Linked DNA regions of Metabacillus sp. KUDC1714. The protein of the gene in region 2 interacts with the protein of the main gene of each other region in a pairwise test. Links are inferred from orthologs where the notes say so. Each region holds a gene or a part of one and is shown on either strand. Other genes may lie near its edges.

The links. The genes of interacting proteins can lie anywhere in the genome.
Region 1: the proteins of rlmB (region 2) and tsaE interact in binary tests that used the Escherichia coli proteins (3 or more experiments, as listed by UniProt). The link is inferred for Metabacillus sp. KUDC1714 from one-to-one orthologs.

The regions. Positions count from the first base shown.
Region 1 is NZ_CP055263.1:2,230,780-2,234,567, reverse strand. What follows is about bases 938-3,788. They hold tsaE (tRNA (adenosine(37)-N6)-threonylcarbamoyltransferase complex ATPase subunit type 1 TsaE), read right to left. Parts: upstream 2,675-3,788; coding sequence 2,201-2,674; downstream 938-2,200. Other genes in these bases: thiL (thiamine-phosphate kinase), read right to left, coding at 2,690-3,673; tsaB (tRNA (adenosine(37)-N6)-threonylcarbamoyltransferase complex dimerization subunit type 1 TsaB), read right to left, coding at 1,531-2,220; rimI (ribosomal protein S18-alanine N-acetyltransferase), read right to left, coding at 1,065-1,517; tsaD (tRNA (adenosine(37)-N6)-threonylcarbamoyltransferase complex transferase subunit TsaD), read right to left, coding at 938-1,068. In the rest of the region: more of tsaD, read right to left, coding at 46-937. UniProt on the Escherichia coli protein: Required for the formation of a threonylcarbamoyl group on adenosine at position 37 (t(6)A37) in tRNAs that read codons beginning with adenine.
Region 2 is NZ_CP055263.1:2,079,008-2,083,772, reverse strand. Bases 1,019-3,908 are described here. They hold rlmB (23S rRNA (guanosine(2251)-2'-O)-methyltransferase RlmB), read right to left. Parts: upstream 2,891-3,908; coding sequence 2,147-2,890; downstream 1,019-2,146. Other genes in these bases: cysS (cysteine--tRNA ligase), read right to left, coding at 3,475-3,908; HUW50_RS09810 (Mini-ribonuclease 3), read right to left, coding at 2,909-3,316; HUW50_RS09820 (NYN domain-containing protein), read right to left, coding at 1,631-2,140; sigH (RNA polymerase sporulation sigma factor SigH), read right to left, coding at 1,019-1,563. Also shown: transcription termination/antitermination protein NusG, read right to left, coding at 1-246; preprotein translocase subunit SecE, read right to left, coding at 425-607; rpmG (50S ribosomal protein L33), read right to left, coding at 662-811; more of sigH, read right to left, coding at 907-1,018; more of cysS, read right to left, coding at 3,909-4,765. UniProt on the Escherichia coli protein: Specifically methylates the ribose of guanosine 2251 in 23S rRNA.

The sequences.
Region 1 (3,788 bases), 150 kb from region 2 along the record:
ATATATAAGTAAACTAGGAAGGTTATGACCCAATTGAGCCACCTTTTAATATGATGTTAATTCAAGTCCAGGATTCGCATTTAGAGCTAAATCACTTCTAATGCCTTTATCATATAGAACGCTACCAATAGCCGCAATCATTGCTGCATTATCTGTGCAGAGGGACAAAGGTGGAATAATTAATTCTAACCCATCCCTTGAAGAAAACTCTTTTTCTAAAGCTGTACGCAAGCCTTTATTTGCTGCAACACCACCAGCTAGTAACAGTTGTTTTACAGGATATTTATCCACAGCTTGTGATGTTTTTGTCACGAGCACATCAATAACACTTGCTTGAAAACTAGCAGCAACATCTTTAGCTTCCAATATTATTCCCTTTTGCTTTGCATTGTGCAGCGTATTTATAACTGCTGATTTGAGTCCACTAAAGCTAAAATCAAATGATCCTGCACCTAACCAAGCTCTTGGCAAATCAATTGTTGGTTTTCCCTCATGTGCTAATCGGTCAATATGTGGACCACCAGGATAAGGGAGCCCTAAAGTTCTTGCAACCTTATCATATGCTTCCCCGGCTGCATCATCCAATGTTTCACCGATCACTTCAAAATTAGCATGTTCTTTCATATAAACAAGCTCAGTATGCCCACCTGATACCACTAAAGCTAATAACGGAAACTCTAACTCTTTAATAAGACGATTTGCATAAATATGGCCGGCTATATGATGAACACCTATAAGTGGTATACCATGGGAAAATGCTAATGCTTTTGCGGCATTAATCCCTGTTAATAAGGCACCAACCAGACCTGGTCCTTCAGTTACTGTAATTGCTGATAAGTCATTAAAGTCAAGGTTCGCTTGTTTCATTGCTTCCTCAAAGACAATTGTTAATTGTTCAACATGGTGTCTAGAAGCAATCTCAGGGACTACACCTCCAAATCGCTTATGACTCTCAATTTGTGAGGCTACTACATTTGCTACGATTTCACGACCATTTTTAATAATAGCTACAGCTGTTTCATCACAGCTTGTTTCAACACCTAATATATATTGATCTGTTCGATTCATACTAAATTCACCCACATTACTAAAGCATCTTCTTGATTATCTGTATAATATCTCTTTCTTATTCCACCTGATAAAAACCCGACCTTTTTATATAAAGATTGTGCAATATGATTAGAAACTCTTACCTCTAAGGATAACCGTTTTGCATTCATTTCTTTACTTAACTGGATTGAAAACCTTAGAAGAGCTTCACCAATCTTCATTTTACGATAATCGGGGTGTACTGCTATGTTTGTAATTTGTGCATCATCCATAATCACCCATAAGCCACAGTAGCCAATCACTTTCCCCTCAAATTCCACTACTAAATACTTTGCAAATAAATTTTGCTCGAGTTCATAAAATAATGACTCTTTCGACCAAGGTGCTGAAAATGAAAGCAATTCGATTTGATAAACCTCTTCAACATCTTCTCTTTGCATCTTTCTTATCGTAAACCTATTATCCAAGTTCTCCACCATCTTACTTTTGCTGTTCTAGCCATTTTGCTTCTGCTTCAGCTAGTCGGATATAATTTGGAACAAGGGAATGGACATCTGACGCTTCTTTTGTTAAGCCAATTAACCCTAGTTCACTTGGTCTCGGGTTATTTAACGTAACTTGTCCAAATTCACCCATATCTCCTAACGTGCTAACAATTGTTTCTTTATGAATCACAACGTCATTACCTACAAATAAAACCCGTTCCTTTTTATCCTCAAGTATTTTTAGCCAATCAGCAAGTAAAAGATTTTGATCGTTTTTAATTGTTACTAATCCTCCATTAGCATATTGATATAAGCCAGTATAAACTTGGCCTCTTCTCGCATCAAATATAGGAGAAATGAATCCATTAAAATATCTTCCGTTTGCTGCTAACACTTCTAGACTAGAGACACCTACTATTGGGATTTTCAAAGACCATGCCATTGTTTTCGCGATTGATACCCCGATACGAACCCCAGTATATGATCCAGGACCAGTAGCTACCACTATTTTATCAAGCTGCTGCGGGGTTACGTCACAATCACTTAGTAACCTATCTATAGCTGGCATTGCACGTACAGAATGGTTCTTTTTCAAATTTGTAATATACTCACCAATTACATTTCCTTCATCGACTAACGCTATTCCGAGCACATAATTGGTCGTATCAATTGCTAATACTTTCATTGCTTAACTCCTTACATATTTCAACATAATGAGAACCATATGGAGTCATCATGATTTTCCTTGTTGAATCATTTACATATAAGATTTTTATATCCAATCGTTCACTTGGTAATTGGTCTTCTATTAGATGTGCCCACTCTACCACTGTAATTCCATCTCCATGAAAATACTCATCAAAGCCTAAATCTTCATCAGCGTCCTCTAAACGATAAACATCCATATGATATAAAGGCAATCTTCCATCTTTATACTCTTTAATAATTGTAAAAGTCGGACTGTTTACATTGCGCTTTATTCCTAAACCTTTTGCTAAACCTTTTGTAAATGTTGTTTTTCCTGCACCTAAATCCCCTTCAAGTGTCACAACATCACTTTTTTTCACCTTTTCAGAAAGGCGCTTTGCAATTTCTAATGTTTCTTCAGAGCTATTTGTACTAAATTCGAATTCTTCCACTCTTACTCACCTTACTTATCTATTGAAGTGGTTGTAACCAGACTTTTCAAGCTTTATCACTTCTTGATTTTCTCTCTTTAGTAAAACGCCAGAATGGCTACAAGTAACCAGGCCAATCTTGGTAATTTTAATCATTTGCTCATCACATGCTTGTTTTAATTCAGTCCATGATTCTATTGAGGTAGTACCAACTAACTCAAAATCCTCACCACCAAAAAGGATCCACTTGTTTATATCATTAAAATTCTTTAATAAGAGCAATTCACTACTAACTGGAAGATCAATTTCATTAATTTCTATTCCTAACTGACTTGCATCAGCAATTTCATGAAGCTCACTTGCTAAACCATCACTAATATCATTTAAAGAAGCTCTTTCCAGTTTTGCGATAAGCCTACCCACTTTAACCTGTGGAATTGGCTTCTTATGACGATTAATAAGATAATTCTTATTCTTTTTATCTTCAATCGCTACTTGGTCTAATAATACAGCTAATCCAGCAGAAGAGTCTCCAATATTCCCTGTAACAAAAACGATATCTCCATCTCTAGCATTACTTCTAAGCGTCAGTACGTTGGGTTCTACTTCACCAATAACTGTAACTGTTATAGTAAGCTTGTCTGCAGTAGAAACCGTATCACCGCCTAATAAATCCATTTGATACATTTCCGCAAGCTCTTGCATTCCCTTAAATATCTCTAAAAGCTCATGTTCTTCCCAACTAGATGGAATAGCAATAGAAACCAAATAATAGATAGGGTTTGCGCCCATTGCTGCAATATCGCTTATATTCACAGCTAACGACTTATAACCAATTTCTCGCGGAGAAGATAAAGTTTTAAGAAAATGTACACCTTCTACCATTGAATCAACACATACTACTTGATTTTTATGAACTGAAGGCTCATAAACAGCAGCATCATCACCAATTGCTACTTTTACATTTTCTTGAAATATTCGATTGGGTTTTATTTTACTAATAAAATCAAATTCATCCATGTCTTTCTCCTAAATTATGAAAAAACCTTAGGAATTGTTTCCTAAGGAATGATCTCTTTTTAGTTTAGCTAATAGTTGTAGTTTATCCAAGTTTTTCACATTCTATCGTATCACA
Region 2 (4,765 bases):
CGTATTACGAACAACATACCAAGAATCGTCAGTCATTACAATCTCAACTAGTACATATCCAGGGAAGACTTTTTTCTTTACAACTTTCTTTTTGCCGTCCTTATAATCTGTTTCTTCCTCTTCAGGTACTACCACACGGAATATTTTATCTTCCATGCCCATAGATTCTACACGTTTCTCTAGATTTGCTTTTACCTTATTTTCATAACCTGAATATGTGTGTACAACATACCAATTCTTTTCCATAGTGTCAGGACAACTTGTCCTTCCCTCCCCACAGTAGATTTTATACTAAACGCACCAATACGAAAATCTATATTATTCTACATGAATACTAAATCTTTTTTAAACAATGAAAAAACCCGTTTAACGGGTTTTGCAGAGAAAGATTAATATTTTCTATTATAGCACGATTTTCCATCTGTTATTCAAAAATTAAACGAATTAAAGAAGAAATACCTAAGTCAATGACCGCAAAGAAAACACCAACAAATACTACAGTGGATACAACCGTAATTGTATACCTTGTCAATTCTTTACCTTTCGGCCAACTAACCTTCTTCATTTCACGAGATACATCTCGGAAAAAATTAACTAAACGTTGCATGAATGCTACCTCCAGGAATAATAGGGAAACTTCGTATAAAATAATTTATGAAGACTACTTTGTTTCACGGTGGTTCGTATGCGAATTACAGACTTTACAAAATTTATTGACTTCTAACCGTTCATTTGTGCTCGTTATATTTTTCATTGTAGTATAGTTTCTACTTCCACAGGAAGTACAAGCCAACGTTACTTTTTTTCGCATTTCCTCACCTACCGTTTCACTTTTATTCCATAAAACTGTATCATAGTGAGGTTTTTTCGTCAATAAACGATCAAATTCAGCCTAATTTTTGATTTTCACAAACTAATTTCTCTTAATTCTAAATACCGTTCAAGTTTTCTCTTTACACGCTGCAATGCATTATCGATGGACTTCACGTGTCTATTTAATTCTTCTGAAATTTCGTGATATGAACGGCCGTCTAAATATAAGACCAGCACCTTTCGTTCTAAATCACTTAATAATTCACCCATCTTAACCTCAATGTCATCAAATTCCTCTTGATTAATGATGAGCTCTTCAGGGTCCATAACTTTTGCACCGGAAATAACATCCATTAATGTCCGATCCGATTCTTCATCATAAATCGGCTTGTCCAATGATACATAAGAATTTAACGGAATATGTTTTTGACGAGTAGCGGTTTTTATAGCGGTAATGATTTGCCTGGTAATACATAATTCAGCAAATGCCTTAAATGAAGTGAGCTTGTCCTCTTTAAAGTCACGAATGGCTTTATATAAACCAATCATTCCCTCTTGAATAATATCCTCTCGATCCGCACCAATTAAAAAATACGATCTTGCTTTTGCTCGTACAAAATTTCGATATTTAGTAATTAAGTAGTCAAGTGCTTCACTATCTCCATTATGCACGAGTTCAACCACTTGTTCGTCTTCCAATAATCCAAATTCTTCCCTGTTGACCTTACCCTTGTTGAATGGTGAATTCAAGCCGATCCCCCCGACCGCACACAAGATAACAATATTATACAGCATGCATTTTGTAAGCGTCAACCAACTATAAATTCCCCCTGCGCCACTTCTCTAGCTTTTCCATGACATCATCAGGAAATAATATTTTTGAAGATGGACGTTTTTCCTCAATCTTTTTCACTCTGTGTTTAATTCTACCTTCTATGGAATCCATCTCATTCAACAACTCTCTCGCTGATTTACGAAGTGCACCTTGCCCAAATATCGCCCATTGTTCAGTAAAATCCGATGTAGCAACATGAACTTGAGTTTTAATATTGTTTAATGATATTGCTAGCTTTTCAATACGCTCATCTGCAGTCTCGTTCTCTCGAGTGAAAATAACCTCTACTCGATAGTTTTTTTGCTTTTTTTCAATTCCTTTTACAAGGTGTGCATCAAAAACGATAATAACTCGGTAACCAGTATAGGCTTGATATTCAGCCATTTTTTCAATTAATTGATTTCTTGCCTCAGAAAGATTGTCCTTCTTAAGCCTTTGTAAAAAGGGCCAAGCCCCGATAATGTTATATCCATCAACTAATAGGATATCCATTTCATTCTACTCCCCTAAAGGGTGTCGCTTTCTGTATACCTCATACATCAAAAGGCTTGCTGCAACAGAAGCATTTAATGATGTAACATGTCCCACCATTGGCATTTTAATTAAGAAGTCGCATTTTTCTTTAATAAGACGACCAATTCCTTTTCCTTCACTTCCTATAATGAGGGCTAGTGGCATTTTTCCGTCTAAATTACGGTAATCATCCGCACCTTTGGCATCTGTTCCTACGATCCAAACCCCTCGTTCTTTTAATTCTTCTATTGTTCTCGCCATGTTTGTTACACGGGCAACGGGGATATATTCAATTGCACCAGTAGAAGCTTTAGCGACTGTAGCCGTTAATCCTACTGCTCTTCTTTTAGGAATCACGATTCCATGTGCACCAACAGCGTCTGCTGTTCTCATAATTGATCCTAAATTATGTGGATCTTCAATTTCATCTAATAACAGTAGGAAAGGTAGTTCACCTCTTTTTTCTGCATTAAGTAAAATATCATCAACATGAACATATTCATAAGCAGCTACTTGTGCCACCACACCTTGGTGATTACCTTCCACCATTTGATCAATTTTCTTCTTTGGCACAAAGTTGATCGTTACACCTTTTTCTTTTGCAAGCTTCGTTATTTGCTGTGCTTGTCCTTTTAATGAATTTTCAGCAACCCATATTTTATTAATATCTCGAGATGACTTTAACACCTCTATTACAGGATTACGTCCAATAATATAATCTTGATCCATTAGCCTTTCCTCCTTTCTTTAATCATTAATAAACTCAAATGAAGCATGTATCAGTTCTTCCATTCGATTATGCTTTTTTTCTAAATAAAGATGTCCGATCAACGCTTCAAACGCTGTACTATATCGGTATGTTTGTACATCTGTGTTTTTCGGAATTGTCCCTGATTTTGCATTTCTCCCCCGTCTAATAACAGCTAATTCTTCTTCAGTAAAGCTCTCTGATGAGAATAAATGATGCAAAATACTAGCTTGAGCTTTTGCAGAAACATACCTTTTCGCTTGGTTATGAAGCTGGTTTGGTCGTATATTCCCTTTGGCTATAAGGTGATGCCTTACATAAATTTCATAGACAGCATCACCTATATAAGCCAATGCTAAGCTATTCAAAAGCTTCGAATCTTTAATTGTTTCAAAATCTAAAAACATGATGTTCCTCTTTTCTATACAAATGCCAAATGGCGTTTAGCAACAATTCCAAAAATGAAGGATAGACGGAACCATCGCTACAAGTCCCGCTCTATTCGCCTTAATCAACGTTAAAACTCTTACTATCTTTATTCCCTCATATCTAAAAACATAATCAATTAACTACGTTTCCATCTTGTTCCTTGAGGCGTATCCTCTAAAATAATATTTAAGTCTTTTAATTTATCACGAATTTCATCTGCTAATGCAAAATTACGGTCTTTTCTAGCTTGAATACGTTGCTCAATCATTAAGTCAATTTCATCATCCAGAAGATCTGCCTGTGCAAATTTAACACCTAACACTGCTCCTAATTGATCGAACTCATTAAGAAAAGCTTGAATGACTTCCTCTGACGTATTTTGTTCCTGTAAATAGTAGTTCGCTTGTTTTGACAAGTCAAACAGAACAGATATTGCATTAGCTGTATTAAAATCATCATCCATCTCTTTTTTAAACTGAAGATGATATTCGTTGATTTTACTAAGCCACCATCCATTGTTATCAGTCAAATTTGTGCTACTATTCTTTCGGTGTTGAAGATTAACATAAGATGTAGTTAATCGTTCAAATGCATTTTTTGTACTTTCCAATAAATCTTGTGAAAAGTTGATTGGATGTCGATAATGGACAGATAGCATAAAGAAACGAACAACTTGTGGGTCAATTTCTTTAATGATATCGTGGACTAATACGAAATTTCCTAATGATTTAGACATCTTTTCATTATTTATATTTATATAACCATTATGCATCCAGTACTTTGCAAATGGTTTTTGATTTAAAGCCTCTGATTGAGCAATTTCATTCTCATGGTGTGGGAAGGTTAAATCTTGGCCACCTGCATGTATGTCTATCGTATCTCCAAGATATTTTTTTGCCATAGCTGAGCATTCTATATGCCAACCAGGTCGACCATTCCCCCAAGGACTTTCCCAGGAAATTTCTCCTTCCTTCGCCGCTTTCCACAAAACAAAATCCAGCGCATCAAGTTTCTTCTCTCCTACACCAATCCGGTTACCTAAACGTAGTTCATCAATTGACTGATGTGAAAGCTTACCATACTCCTTAAATTCTCTTGTTTTATAATAAACATCTCCACCAGCCTCATAAGCATATCCTTTATCAATCAATGCTTGAATAAAGTCAATGATAATATCAATGCTTTCGGTAACACGTGGGTGAATTGTAGCCCGCTTGCATCCAAGTGCCGAAACATCTTCAAAATAAGCATCGATAAAGCGCTCTGCAATTGTTGGTACATCCTCGCCAAGTTCATTTGCTGCTTTAATTAATTTATCATCAACATCAGTAAAGTTAGATACAAAGTTTACTTCATATCCACTATATTCTAAGTATCTTCTTACTGTATCGTAAACGATTGCTGGTCTGGCATTTCCTATATGAATA